DNA from 3 places in the Microbacterium canaveralium genome. Region 3 is predicted to be linked to each of the others. Evidence: predicted binding sites of a transcription regulator. Region 3 holds the regulator's gene; each other region holds the start of a gene.

Region 1 (4,175 bases), 760 kb from region 3:
CGACCCAGAGCGGTGCCCAGACCGCCGCGGATCGCGGGTAGATGCGCCGCCCGCCGCCACGGCGTCGCCCCCGCTCCGCGACGACGGCGATCCCGAACGCGATGAGCATGAGGATGCCGGGACGTCGGCGCAGCGCGAGGAGGGTCGGCGCGAGGGCCAGTTCGAGGAGCAGGCGTCCGGGCTGGGCGCGGCTGTCGTAGGCCTGCCGCACCCTCTGGCCGAGGAAGTGGCGGAGCGTGGGTGGGCGGCGCATGACGTACACGTCGGTGAGCTGTCGTATCGCGCCGCCCCCGGCGCGGACGGTCCGTTCGAGCTCGAGGTTCTCGAAGAGGGCGTCGGCGTCATAGCCGCCGGTTCGCTCGAGCGCGGCGCGGCGGACGCCGCACGTTCCGGGGTAGTCATGGTGGAGTGCGCGGTTCAGGAGTGAGCGGCCCGTGTCCCACCGGGCGTGCCAGGGGAGGGGACGGAAGATGTTCGTCGGCGCGACGAGGTCGGCGTCGCGGAGCGCGGAGACGATGGCATCCAGTCCGTTCCGGTCGTAGCGGACGTCGTCGTCGGCCAGGATCACGCGCTCGTGCCGCGCGAGGGAAATTCCCGTGAGTACGCCCCGTACCTTGCCGTTCGCGCCCGTCGCCACGGTGGGGCGGACGTGTCGGACGTGGGCCGCCCATGCGGTCGCGTGGACGGCGAAGACGGGGGCGTCCGATCCGTCGACGACGGTGACGTCGATCCATTCCGCCAACGTGCAGAGGTACGCGGTCATGTCGTCCAGGCTGTCGTCGTGCTCCCACCGCAGCGGGAGTACGTACTCTGCGGCGAGACGCATCAGTCCTCGGTGCGGAACCCCGCGGGCTTGTGGGTCCCGTCGCAGAACGGCTTGATGGTCGACAGCCCGCACCGGCAGAGAGCGACCGTTCGCCGACGCTTCTCGATCGCGTTGCCGTCCACGTCGCGCAGGTCGACATCGCCCCGCACGAGCAGTGGACCGTCGGGATAGGCCGTGATCCGCGGCGGCTCCGATGTCATCGCACCTCCTCTGGCCGCAGCGACGACTCGCCGCGCGTCCACGCGTCGAGGAGGTACTCCCCGACGCGACCGTCCACGCTGAGGCAGACCGCGGCGCCGAAAAGGATGTCGGGGAGCAGGTCGGGGCGATCTTCGGCGAGGCTTCCCGCGAGGTCGCGGGCGGCGATCTGCTCGTGGACGGCGTCGGCTTCGACGTGCTCGTCGAAGTAGCCGCACACGTCGTCGTCGAAGCCGAGGCGGCGCAGGCCCTCGGCGTAGAGGCGGTTCGGGACCGAGGAGGTCATCTCGAACGCCGCGAGGTGGCCGACGATCGCGCCGAGCAGACGCCGATTGAGGCCGAACATCGACATCGCGTTGTGCGAGGCGAGTGTCACGGCCGGAACGTCGTCGACGTAGGCGCCGTACGTGTCCGAGAGTCCGGCGCTGCGGACCGCGCGGGCGAAGAGTTCGGCGTGCACGCGTCCAGGATTCCCGCCGCCGTACTCGTCGGACTGGATCTCCACCAGGGCGGCCTTGGGGCGCCCGGTCAAGCGCGGGATCGCCCACGAGTGGGGGTCGGCCTCCCGTAGGGTGTAGATCGATCGCTGCACGAGGAACTCGTGCGCCTGATCGAGAGTGGCCTTCTTCGCGAGGTAGCGCGAGAGACTCGGGCCGGTGTCGGCGGCGGTCAGGGCGAAGAGCGCCCGCGCAACGGCATCCATCGTCGTCGCGGGGAGTTCGGGCTGCGGCACGCGAGCGCGAAGTGCCGCCTCGAAAGCCCGCTCGATGACGCCACGCGTGGCGAGGAGCGACGGATCCCATTCCCGCTCGGGATCGAACGCCGCGACCGAACCGTACGCCGAGGCGTACAGCGCGAAGAGGGCGAGCTGCAGGTCATCGTCGGTCTCGACGTCGGTCGAGGCGGCGACGGCGCGGTCGGCCAGGGCGGTGTGGTTGGTGGGCGCGCCCCCGGCGAGATGCCGGAGGACGGCGGCGCTCACCGGGCCGCGCGGCGTGAAGGGGAGGGAGAGCCTGTCGTCGGCGTCGACGGCGGCCAGCGGATCGTGGGGGGAGAGGGTCGCGGACACCGGAGCACTCTGCGGGCGGGAGCGGTGATCGCCGAGACCCTTGACACGGGAGGAGGGGGCGACCCCGCGGTCACCCCCTCCGTGTACTCACTGCTCGATCGGCTGTGGTGTGCTCTCGTGAGCGGCGATGACGTCGTTGCCGTCTTCGGTCGAAACGGCGATGCGCCGAGGCTTGGCCTTCTCGCTCACCGGGATCATGACCGACAGGACGCCGTTTCGGTAGGTGGCGCTGATGTGTTCGGTGTCGATCCCCTGACCGAGGTTCAGCTGACGCACGAACGAGGCGGTCTCGCGCTCGCGCGTGATCCACTTGACGTCGTCGCCGGTTGCGAGGGTGCGCTCTGCCCGGATGGTGAGCAGTTGGCCGTCGACATCGATGTCTACCGATCCCGGGTCGACGCCGGGTAGGTCGGCGGACAGGACGTAGTGGTCGCCGTCGCGGTACAGGTCCATCGGCATGCGTCGCGGTCCGCCGCGGCGGGTGTCGAGGAGCGTCGACGCGAGGCGGTCGAGGTCGCGGAAGGGGTCGTAGGTGGCCATGGTCGTTCTCCTTTTCGATCGGTCCGGATCCGGCATCCGGAGGGATGTTCAAGTTGAGTCCGTTACGCTCAACTTGATGTCAGATTAGCACTCACGTGTGGCGAGTGCCAAGACCGCGGGCGCGCGATTGTGCTCCCGTCGGAGCGCTATGGCAACCCCCGTGTCGCCGGGTTCGCCGCCCCGTTTCGTGGTCGTCGACACCGCACCCCCCCGGGCGGTGTTCCGACGACGAAGGAGCACGATGTACTTCCACCGGCAGGAACTCCAGCACGCCGCTACACCCGACAAGCCCGACGCCGTCTACGCCCGCAAGCTGCAGGAGGTGCTCGGCGGACAGTACGGCGAGATCTCCGTCGCCATGCAGTATCAGTTCCAGGCGTGGAACATGCACATGCCCGGGAAGTACCGCGACCTCGTCTTCGGGATCGGCGCCGAAGAGATGGGCCACGTCGAGATGCTCGCGGTCATGATCGCGCAGCTGCTCGAGAAGTCGCCCCTCGGCATCACCGAGGAAGCCGTCCAGAACGACCCGACCGTGGCCGCGGTCATCGGTGGCACCGACATCCAGCACGGCATCGTCGCGGGCGCGGGAGCGCGACCCGTCGATTCCAACGGAAACCCGTGGCAGGGCAGCTTCATCACGGCCAGCGGCAATCTGCTCGCCGACTTCACGGCCAACGCGAACGCCGAGATGCAGGGACGCGTGCAGGTCGCGCGGCTCTACCACCAGACCGACGACCACGGCGTGAAGGACCTTCTCGCGTTCCTGCTGGCCCGCGACACGATGCACCAGAACCAGTGGGCGGCGGCCGCGGCCGAACTGCAGGAGGAGGGCTACGAGAGCCTCCCCGTGCCCAGCAACTTCCCGCTCGAGAAGGAGGACCGCGACGTGTCGTATCAGTACATCAACTTCTCCGACGGTGCCGCTGCCGCCGAGGGCCGCTGGGCGTCCGGCCCCACCCCCGACGGCAAGGGCGAGTTCACGTACCTCGCCTCACCGGAGCCGGGTGTGCCGATGCCGCCGCCCACGCACCCTGACGTCCGCTTCTACGGCACGACCGAGCTCCCCAACACGGTCGAGAAGCTCGCGGGGCGCGCCCAGGACGCGCTGCACAAGGAATGAGCGGGGTGGATGCCGCGATGCCGGGGCCCTCGACGGCCTCGGCTCCGCGCCGCGGAGCGAGCTTTCTCGCGATGCGGGCCGCCAAGATGCCGCGCGCGATTGTGGCGGGACCGTACGGCCATCCCTTCCACCCGGTGGCCGTGACGATTCCGATCGGCGCGTGGTCGTCGAGCCTCGTGTTCGACCTGCTCGGCCTCGCCGCCGATGACCCGCGTTCCTTCGCGACGGGGTCGAGGTGGCTCATCGCGATCGGGCTCGGCGGGGCGGTGGGAGCGTCGGTGCTCGGCCTGCTGGACATGTCGCGCATCCCGAAGGGCACTCCCGCACGTCGGACGGCCCTGGTGCACCTGACTCTGAACGTCACCGCAATGGTGCTGTTCTCGATCGGCCTGTTCGTGCGCATGCTCGATCTCGGCCGC
Region 2 (4,175 bases), 550 kb from region 3:
GAGCAGCTCGCCCGTCCATGCGCGCTCGGTTCCGGCCTGGCGCAGGACCGCGTACTGTTCGGGCGTGAGCTCGGCCCGCCACTGGTCGTCGGACTTCTCGACGGCGTAGGTCATGAATGGTCTCCTTCGTCCTGTCCATTCTCTCGTGTCCAGGGACCGCGATGGCCGTGGCGGCATAATCACGGAGTGGACCAGGATGCCATCACCGCCGTCGTCGACCGGTACGGGCGCTTCGCGCGCGACGAGGCTCCGGGGCGGTCCCGCCTCTACGAGGAGTGGGCGCGCCGGGTGACGGTCGACCCGGCGGTTGCGGCGGCGCTCGCGAGGATCCCCGCCACGCACCGACAGCCGCCGCTGGTCTTCGCCGTCCTGCGCCTGCTCGGCGCGCCGACGCAGACGGGCGATCCGTGGGCGCAGTGGGTGGTCGCGCACGCGGAGGCGATCGTCGCCGAGTGCGGACGGCGGAGTCTGCAGACCAACGAGCCGTTGCGCTGTGCCGCCCTGCTGCCGGCGCTGTCGCTCATCGAGGGGCCCATTGCTCTGCTCGAGGTGGGCGCGAGCGGGGGTCTCTGCCTCTACCCTGACCGCTACTCGTATCGCTTCCGGTCGCCCGACGACGCGGTGACGGCTCTCGACCCGGCGGACGGTCCCAGCGCGGTCGTCCTCGAGGCCGACGTCGACGGCGACCCACCGCTGCGCCTGCCCGAGGTCGTCTGGCGCGCGGGAATCGATCTCCAGCCCCTCGACGCGCGAGACCCCGAAGACCGCGCCTGGTTGACGGGCCTCGCGTGGCCGGGGGAAGAGGGTCGGCGCGAACGCATCACCGCCGCCCTCGACATCGCCGCCGCCGATCCGCCGCTCCTCGTCGCGGGCGACGGAGCCGAGTCTCTGCCCGGGCTCGCCGCGCGGGCCCCGCGCGACGCGACGCTCGTGGTGACGACTCCCGGCGTCCTCGCGCACGTTCCACGGCGGCACCGCGACGCCGTCATCGCTGCCGCTCGCGCCGCCGGACGATGGGTGACCCTGGATGCCGCGGGCCTCCACGACGCGTGGAACAGATCGCCGAACCTGCGGCCGGGAGGGTTCGCGCTCGCCCTCGACGGCGAGGTCCTGGCCAGCGTCGACCCGCTCGGCGCGTGGGTGGCGTGGCATCCCGGATCTTCGTATCGTCACGCAGTAGCGTGACGACGTGGCCCTCTCCGACCGTGATCTCGCCTTCCTTGCCTTCGAGGGTGAGTGGCGTCGGCACGGCGGTGCGAAAGAGGAGGCGATCCGGTCGGAGTTCGACCTCGCCCCGGCTCGCTACTACCAACTCCTGGGGCGTCTGCTCGACGACCCGGAGGCGTTGGCCGCGGACCCCATGCTCGTGCGACGCCTGCGCCGGCGCCGTGATGAGGCCGCCCAGCAGCACCGTGCTCGTCTCGGGCGCACGGCTGCGCGCTGACGGAGCCACAGAATCTGCCCGGTAACATCGTCCAATGCCCAGATCGACCTTCCCACGGGATCGTTTCGACGACCTCCCGGCCGGCGGCGGCCGCGTCGGCGCGCACCGGGCCGAACATCCCCGCTCCCGCGGGTGGGCAATCTTCTTCTGGGCGGCGCTGACCACCATCGTCTTGGTGATCGTGGGCATCTTCGGTGTGCTGGTGGCATCCGGCCGCATCTCATTGGGGTCTGACGCGGGACCGAGCCCGACCCCCTCGGAGAGCACTCCGGCGGTCATCGACACGTCGTACTCGGTCGTCGTGCTCAACGGGACCCCCGACGACGGCTTGGCAGGCAACCTGCGCGACCAGATCGTGGGCCTCGGATGGGCCTCCGACTCCGTGCAGACCGGCGATTCGGACACGACGGACTTCGCCACGACGACCGTGTACTACCGGACCACCGCGGACGAGCAGGCCGCGCGTGGTCTGGCGGAGGCGATCGGCGGCGCCGAGGTCGCGCAAAGCGACTTCCTCCAGCCCACGGACGACCCCAACACCCCCGACGACGAGGGCGCCGAGAAGCGTCTGGTCGTGGTGATCGGACTCGATCGCACCGCGGGCCAACCGACTCCGTGAGGCCCCTGACGCCGCGTGTTTCCGCGGCGTAAAAAGTTCGGTGCCGCCGTGTCAACAATGCCCGCTCGCGCCGATTCCGCCCGTGTCCGCGTGCTTACGATGACCTCGTCGTTCAGCAACAGGAGATTCGCATGACGCAGGGCACCGTCAAATGGTTCAACGCCGAGAAGGGTTACGGCTTCATCACCGTGACGGACGGACAGGATGTCTTCGTTCACTACTCGAACATCGAGATGTCCGGATTCCGGGTCCTGGAAGAAGGTCAGGCCGTCGAGTTCACGGTCGGGTCCGGACAGAAGGGTCCTCAGGCTGAGTCGGTTCGACTCATCGCCTGACCTCTCGCGATTCCCGCCGCGCCGCGGCCCCCGTCATGGGGGCCGCGGCGCTGCCGTTTCCACGGGCGTCGCGTGGCTTGCACTCCCCAGGGTCGAGTGCCAGAATGAGTTAGCACTCGCTTTCGTCGAGTGCCAAATCTGGAAGTCACCCGTCCGGGAGGGACGACACACTTATGGCAAAGATCATCGCTTTCGACGAAGAGGCCCGTCGCGGTCTCGAGCGCGGCCTCAACACCCTGGCCGACGCCGTCAAGGTGACCCTGGGCCCCCGCGGTCGCAACGTCGTGCTGGAGAAGAAGTGGGGCGCCCCCACGATCACGAACGACGGTGTCTCGATCGCCAAGGAGATCGAGCTCGACGACCCGTACGAGAAGATCGGCGCTGAGCTGGTCAAGGAGGTCGCCAAGAAGACCGACGACGTCGCCGGTGACGGAACGACCACCGCGACCGTCCTCGCTCAGGCGCTCGTCCGCGAGGGCCTGCGCAACGTCGCGGCCGGCGCTGACCCCATCTCGCTCAAGAAGGGCATCGAGAAGGCCGTCAAGGCCGTCACCGACGAGCTCCTGGCCTCGGCCAAGGAAGTTGAGTCCAAGGAGCAGATCGCCGCGACCGCGTCGATCTCCGCCGCCGACCCCGCGATCGGCGAGCTCATCGCCGAGGCGATCGACAAGGTCGGCAAGGAGGGTGTGGTCACCGTCGAGGAGTCCAACACCTTCGGCACCGAGCTCGAGCTCACCGAGGGCATGCGCTTCGACAAGGGGTACATCAACCCCTACTTCGTCACCGACCCCGAGCGCCAGGAAGCGGTCTTCGAAGACCCCTACATCCTGATCGCGAACCAGAAGATCTCGAACATCAAGGACCTTCTGCCCATCGTCGACAAGGTGATCCAGGAGGGCAAGGAACTCCTCATCATCGCCGAGGACGTCGAGGGCGAGGCTCTCGCGACGCTCGTGCTCAACAAGATCCGCGGCATCTTCAAGTCGGCTGCCGTCAAGGCTCCCGGCTTCGGCGACCGTCGCAAGGCTCAGCTGCAGGACATCGCGATCCTCACCGGCGGACAGGTCATCACCGAAGAGGTCGGCCTCAAGCTCGAGAACGCCACCGTCGACCTGCTCGGCCGTGCCCGCAAGGTCATCATCACCAAGGACGAGACCACCATCGTCGAGGGTGCCGGTGACTCCGCGCTGATCGAGGGTCGCGTGACCCAGATCCGTCGCGAGATCGAGAACACCGACAGCGATTACGACCGCGAGAAGCTCCAGGAGCGCCTCGCCAAGCTCGCCGGCGGCGTGGCCGTCATCAAGGCGGGCGCGGCCACCGAGGTCGAGCTCAAGGAGCGCAAGCACCGCATCGAGGACGCCGTGCGCAACGCCAAGGCGGCCGTCGAAGAGGGTGTCGTCGCCGGTGGTGGCGTCGCCCTGATCCAGGCCGGCAAGACCGCGTTCGCGAACCTCGAGCTCACGGGCGACGAGGCGACCGGCGCGAACATCGTTAAGGTGGCCATCGAGGCTCCGCTCAAGCAGATCGCGCTCAACGCCGGTCTCGAGCCGGGCGTCGTCGCCAACAAGGTCGCGGAGCTCCCCGTCGGCCACGGTCTGAACGCCGCGACCGGCGAGTACGGTGACCTGTTCGCACAGGGCATCATCGACCCGGCCAAGGTGACGCGCTCCGCGCTGCAGAACGCCGCGTCGATCGCCGGTCTGTTCCTCACGACCGAGGTCGTCGTCGCCGACAAGCCCGAGAAGGTCGCCGCTCCCGCGGGCGACCCGACCGG
Region 3 (4,175 bases):
CGAACCGCAGCCGCGTGATGCGCCTCCGGACCGGTCAGCACCACGACGTCGCCGACGCCGGCGGCCGACGCGTCGTCGGTCACGAAATGCAGCGCCACGATCAGTGCCGGAAGCGGTCGCGGAACTTCGAGAACATCCCCTGCTGGTGTTCGGCCAGCCGGGGCGCAGGGGCCTTCGTGCGCTTGGCGAATTCCTCGATGAGCGCGCGTTCCTTGTGATCGAGTCGCGTCGGGGTTACCACGTGCACGCCCACCTTGAGATCACCGCGCTGACTGCCCCGCAGCGGCGTGATGCCGCGGCCCTTGATCGTCAGCACGTCACCGGACTGCACGCCCGGCCGCACCTCGAGGTCGACGCTGCCGTCGAGCGACTCGATCGTCGTGGTCGCGCCGAGGATGGCATCCGGCATCGACACCTCGAGGGTCGCGACGAGGTCGTCGCCCTCGCGGCTGAACGAGTCGTGCGATTCGACGGTGATCTCGAGGTACAGGTCGCCGTTGGGGCCGCCCGCGGGGCCGACCTCGCCCGACCCGGGGAGCTGGAGGCGCAGACCCGTCTCGACGCCCGCGGGGATGTCGACCGACACGGTACGGCGGGCACGGACACGACCCTGGCCCTGGCACGTTCCGCACGGGTACGGGATCGTCGTTCCGTACCCCTGGCACACGCTGCAGGGCTGGCTGGTCACGACGTTGCCGAGGAGGCTGCGGACCGTGCGCTGCACGTGACCGGAGCCGTGACAGATGTCGCAGGTGACTTCGCTCGTGCCCGGCTGCGTGCACGCGCCCTGACACGTCTCGCAGAGGACGGCCGTGTCGACCTCGAGGTCGCGGTGCACGCCGAACACGACGTCGCCGAGCTGCAGCGAGACGCGCACGAGCGCGTCCTGCCCGCGCTCCCGACGCGACCGGGGTCGGGGGCCGCGGCCACCGCCGCCCTGCGCTCCGCCGAAGAACGTCTCGAAGATGTCGCTGAAGCCCCCGAAGCCCGCCGCTCCCCCACCGCCGAATGGGCTCTGGTCGCCGCCCATGTCGTAGCGGCGCCGCTGCTCGGGGTCGCTCAGCACGTCGTAGGCGTGGGTGACGAGCTTGAAGCGCTCGGACGCGTCCGCGCCCGGGTTGACGTCGGGGTGGAGCTCGCGCGCCAGACGCCGGTACGCGCGCTTGATGTCGTCGGGGCTGGCGTCGCGCGCGACGCCGAGGACCTCGTAGTGGTCAGCCACAATCGCCTTCCTGCCCGCTCACGCGGGGTCGATCAGATTCGGTGCGGGTCTCGTCAACGAGCGTTGTCGTCGTCTTCGAGCATCCGGGTCAGATAGTGCGCGACGGCGCGGACCGCCGCGAGGTTGGAGGAGTAGTCCATACGCGTCGGACCCAGAAGGCCCACCCGCGCACCGCCGGCGGTACCGTCGTACCGGCTGGCGAGAACGGATGCCTCGACGAGACCGAACGGTTCGTTCTCGCGGCCGATGCTGGCCGACAGGCCCTGCTCGTCGGCGACCATCTCGCTCATGAGCCGCAGCAGGGTCACCTGCTCCTCGATCGCCTCGAGGAGCGGATAGATGCTGCCGCGGAAGTCGGACTCGCGTTTGGCGAGGGTCGCCGCGCCCGCCATGACGAGGCGGTCCTGGCGGAACTCGTCGAGCTCTTCGCCCACCACCCGGAGGACGGCGTCGGAGATGAGGTCGACGGCGATGCCGGGCCGGGGGCCGTCGACGGTGGCGGCGGCTACCGCCTGCGCGCAGTCCGCGACGCTCCGGCCGACCAAGAGGGCGCCCACGCGGGCGCGCAGCTGCACGATGTCGCCCTCCGTCGGCTCGACGGGCACGAGCGCGATGCGTTGCGAGACACGCCCCGTGTCGGTCACGAGGATGACGAGCACGCGAGGGCCGCCGAGGGCCACGAGTTCCACGTGGGAGAGGTTCGCCCGGGCGAACGAGGGGTACTGCACGATCGCGACCTGACCGGTCAGCTGCGTGAGCGCCCGGACCGTGCGCGCCAGGAGATCGTCGAGGTCACCGGCCTCGTCGAGGAACGAAGTGATCGCGCTGCGCTGGGCCGTCGACAACGGCCTCAACTCGGCCAGGTGGTCGACGAAGACGCGGTACCCCTTGTCGGTCGGCACCCGCCCGGAGGAGGTGTGCGGCGCGATGATCAGGTCTTCGTCTTCGAGCTGTGCCATGTCGTTGCGGATCGTCGCCGCGGAGACCCCGAAGGCGTGCCTCTCGACGATAGCCTTGCTGCCGACGGGTTCGCGCGTGTCGACGTAGTCCTGGACGATGGCGCGGAGCACCTGCAAGCCGCGTTCGGACACCATGGCGGGCTCCCTCCTTCTGGCACTCCGGACTCCTGAGTGCCAATTCTAGAACACCCGCCCGGCGGTGAGTCGGAAGCGCGCTCAGGCGGTGAGGGCCCGGACGACGGCGTCGGCGAGCAGCCGACCCCGGCGGGTCAGCACGATGCGCCCGCGGACGGCATCCGCTCCGTCGACGAGGCCATCGGCGATGAGGGATGCCACGGCCTTCCGGCCCTCGCCGAGCAGTTCGGATACCGGCAGACCGTCGCGGATGCGGCTGCGGAGCAGGACGGACTCGAGGCGTCGCGCGGTGTCATCCGGACGTTCCCGGGCCGCCGCGGGCGACTCGGCCGCCGCCAGACGCTGCGCGTAGGCCGCGGGATGTTTGACGTTCCACCAGCGGAGGCCCGCGACATGGCTGTGCGCGCCGGGTCCGAAACCCCACCAATCGGTGCCGCGCCAGTAGGCGAGGTTGTGGCGCGAGCGGTGCGCGCCGTCGGTCGCCCAGTTGGACACCTCGTACCAGTCGTACCCGGCGCCGGCGAGCAGATCGTCGGCCAACTCGTACATGTCGGCCTGAAGGTCGTCGGAGGGCTCGGCGACGACCCCGGAGCGGATCTGTCGCGCGAGCTTCGTGCCGTCCTCCACGATCAGCGCGTACGCGGAGATGTGGTCCGGGCGCAGAGCGATCGCCGTCTCGAGCGACGCGCGCCAGTCGTCGAGCGACTCCCCCGGTGCCCCGTAGATCAGGTCGAGCGAGACGTCGAGTCCGGCGGTTCGCGCCGACGCCACCGCCGTGGCGACGTTGCGAGGATCGTGCGTGCGGTCGAGCACGGCGAGCACGTGCGGCTGGGCGGACTGCATCCCGATCGACAGGCGGGTCACACCGGCCTCGGCGAGCGTCGCCGCGACGCGGTCGTCCACGGTGTCGGGATTGGCTTCGACCGTCACCTCTGCGCCGTCTCGGATGCCGAACTCGTCGCGCACCGCGTCGAGCATCCGCGCGAGGTCGCCCGGCGGCAGCAAGGTCGGGGTGCCGCCCCCGAAGAAGACGGTGGATGCCGCCCGCCGGGCGCCCGCGGCATCCATGACCGTCCCGGCCAGGCGCACTTCGGCCGCGAGCGTGTCGGCGAAGTCTTCCTGCCGCGCACCGCGCAATTCGCTCGAGGTGTACGTGTTGAAGTCGCAGTAGCCGCAGCGGACCCGGCAGAACGGGACGTGCAGGTAGACGCCGAAATCGGCCGTCGGGTCGATCGGCAGGTCTTCGGGCAGGCGCCCGTCGACGGGCGCCGCATCGCCGAGCGGCAGTGGTCCGCCCATCAGGATGTGTAGAGCGGCGAGATCGCCCGGAGGTAGCGCTGGAAGAGCGCACGGCGGCGCCGGTTCACGAGTCCGATGAACACCCGGTACGACGGGGCGGTGGGTCTGTCGAACGCCCGGACCACGAACCACACCTCGTCGTTGTCGCGCCATTCGACGGCGAACAGTTCCTCGCCGCTGACGATCGAATGACCGACCGTGCCGAGGATGAAGCCGACGCGGCGAGGTTCTTCGAACACCGAGATCACGCGCAGATGCGCGTCGGCGCGGTGACCGTCGACCTTGCCGTGCAGACGCACACTCGACCCGGGGCTGACGAACGGCGTGCCGTCGGCGGCGAATCGCTGCTCCGAGGCGACGCGGCTCGGAGCAATCGGGGCACCCTCGGCGTCGAAGCCGACACCGGAGTATCCCCCGTCGGTCGCCGGACGCACGTCGCTGATGCTCAGCTCCTCCGAGCGCAACGGTGCCCACGACAGCAGCAGTTCGCCGGCGGCGGTGAACCGCTCCTCGCCGCTGCCGATTCGCCAGGAGTCCTCGGCGGGAACCGAATGTTCGGG

Evidence for each region. The regulator HrcA, encoded in region 3, represses chaperone genes, less so after heat shock. The targets are predictions, from matches to a motif close to TTNGCACTCGNNNNNNNCGAGTGCNAA.
Region 1: the regulator HrcA is predicted to act here: its motif matches at 2,718-2,744, upstream of ABC271_RS12810 (Hsp20/alpha crystallin family protein).
Region 2: the regulator HrcA is predicted to act here: its motif matches at 2,508-2,534, upstream of groL (chaperonin GroEL).

What each region holds. Positions count from the first base shown of each region.
Region 1 is NZ_JBDFMA010000003.1:2,476,393-2,480,567, reverse strand. Features, by position in the region: gene ABC271_RS12825 (glycosyltransferase family 2 protein) at 1-826, opposite strand, end outside; gene ABC271_RS12820 (CDGSH iron-sulfur domain-containing protein) at 826-1,026, opposite strand; gene ABC271_RS12815 (iron-containing redox enzyme family protein) at 1,023-2,063, opposite strand; gene ABC271_RS12810 (Hsp20/alpha crystallin family protein) at 2,181-2,633, opposite strand; gene ABC271_RS12805 (manganese catalase) at 2,875-3,756, shown strand; gene ABC271_RS12800 (DUF2231 domain-containing protein) at 3,753-4,175, shown strand, end outside.
Region 2 is NZ_JBDFMA010000003.1:2,267,676-2,271,850, reverse strand. Features, by position in the region: gene msrB (peptide-methionine (R)-S-oxide reductase MsrB) at 1-114, opposite strand, end outside; gene ABC271_RS11860 (DUF2332 family protein) at 187-1,185, shown strand; gene ABC271_RS11855 (DUF3263 domain-containing protein) at 1,190-1,444, shown strand; gene ABC271_RS11850 (LytR C-terminal domain-containing protein) at 1,479-2,063, shown strand; gene ABC271_RS11845 (cold-shock protein) at 2,195-2,398, shown strand; gene groL (chaperonin GroEL) at 2,572-4,175, shown strand, end outside.
Region 3 is NZ_JBDFMA010000003.1:1,713,650-1,717,824, forward strand. Features, by position in the region: gene ABC271_RS09150 (16S rRNA (uracil(1498)-N(3))-methyltransferase) at 1-98, opposite strand, end outside; gene dnaJ (molecular chaperone DnaJ) at 101-1,222, opposite strand; gene hrcA (heat-inducible transcriptional repressor HrcA) at 1,276-2,316, opposite strand; gene hemW (radical SAM family heme chaperone HemW) at 2,398-3,615, opposite strand; gene ABC271_RS09170 (DUF1990 domain-containing protein) at 3,615-4,175, opposite strand, start outside.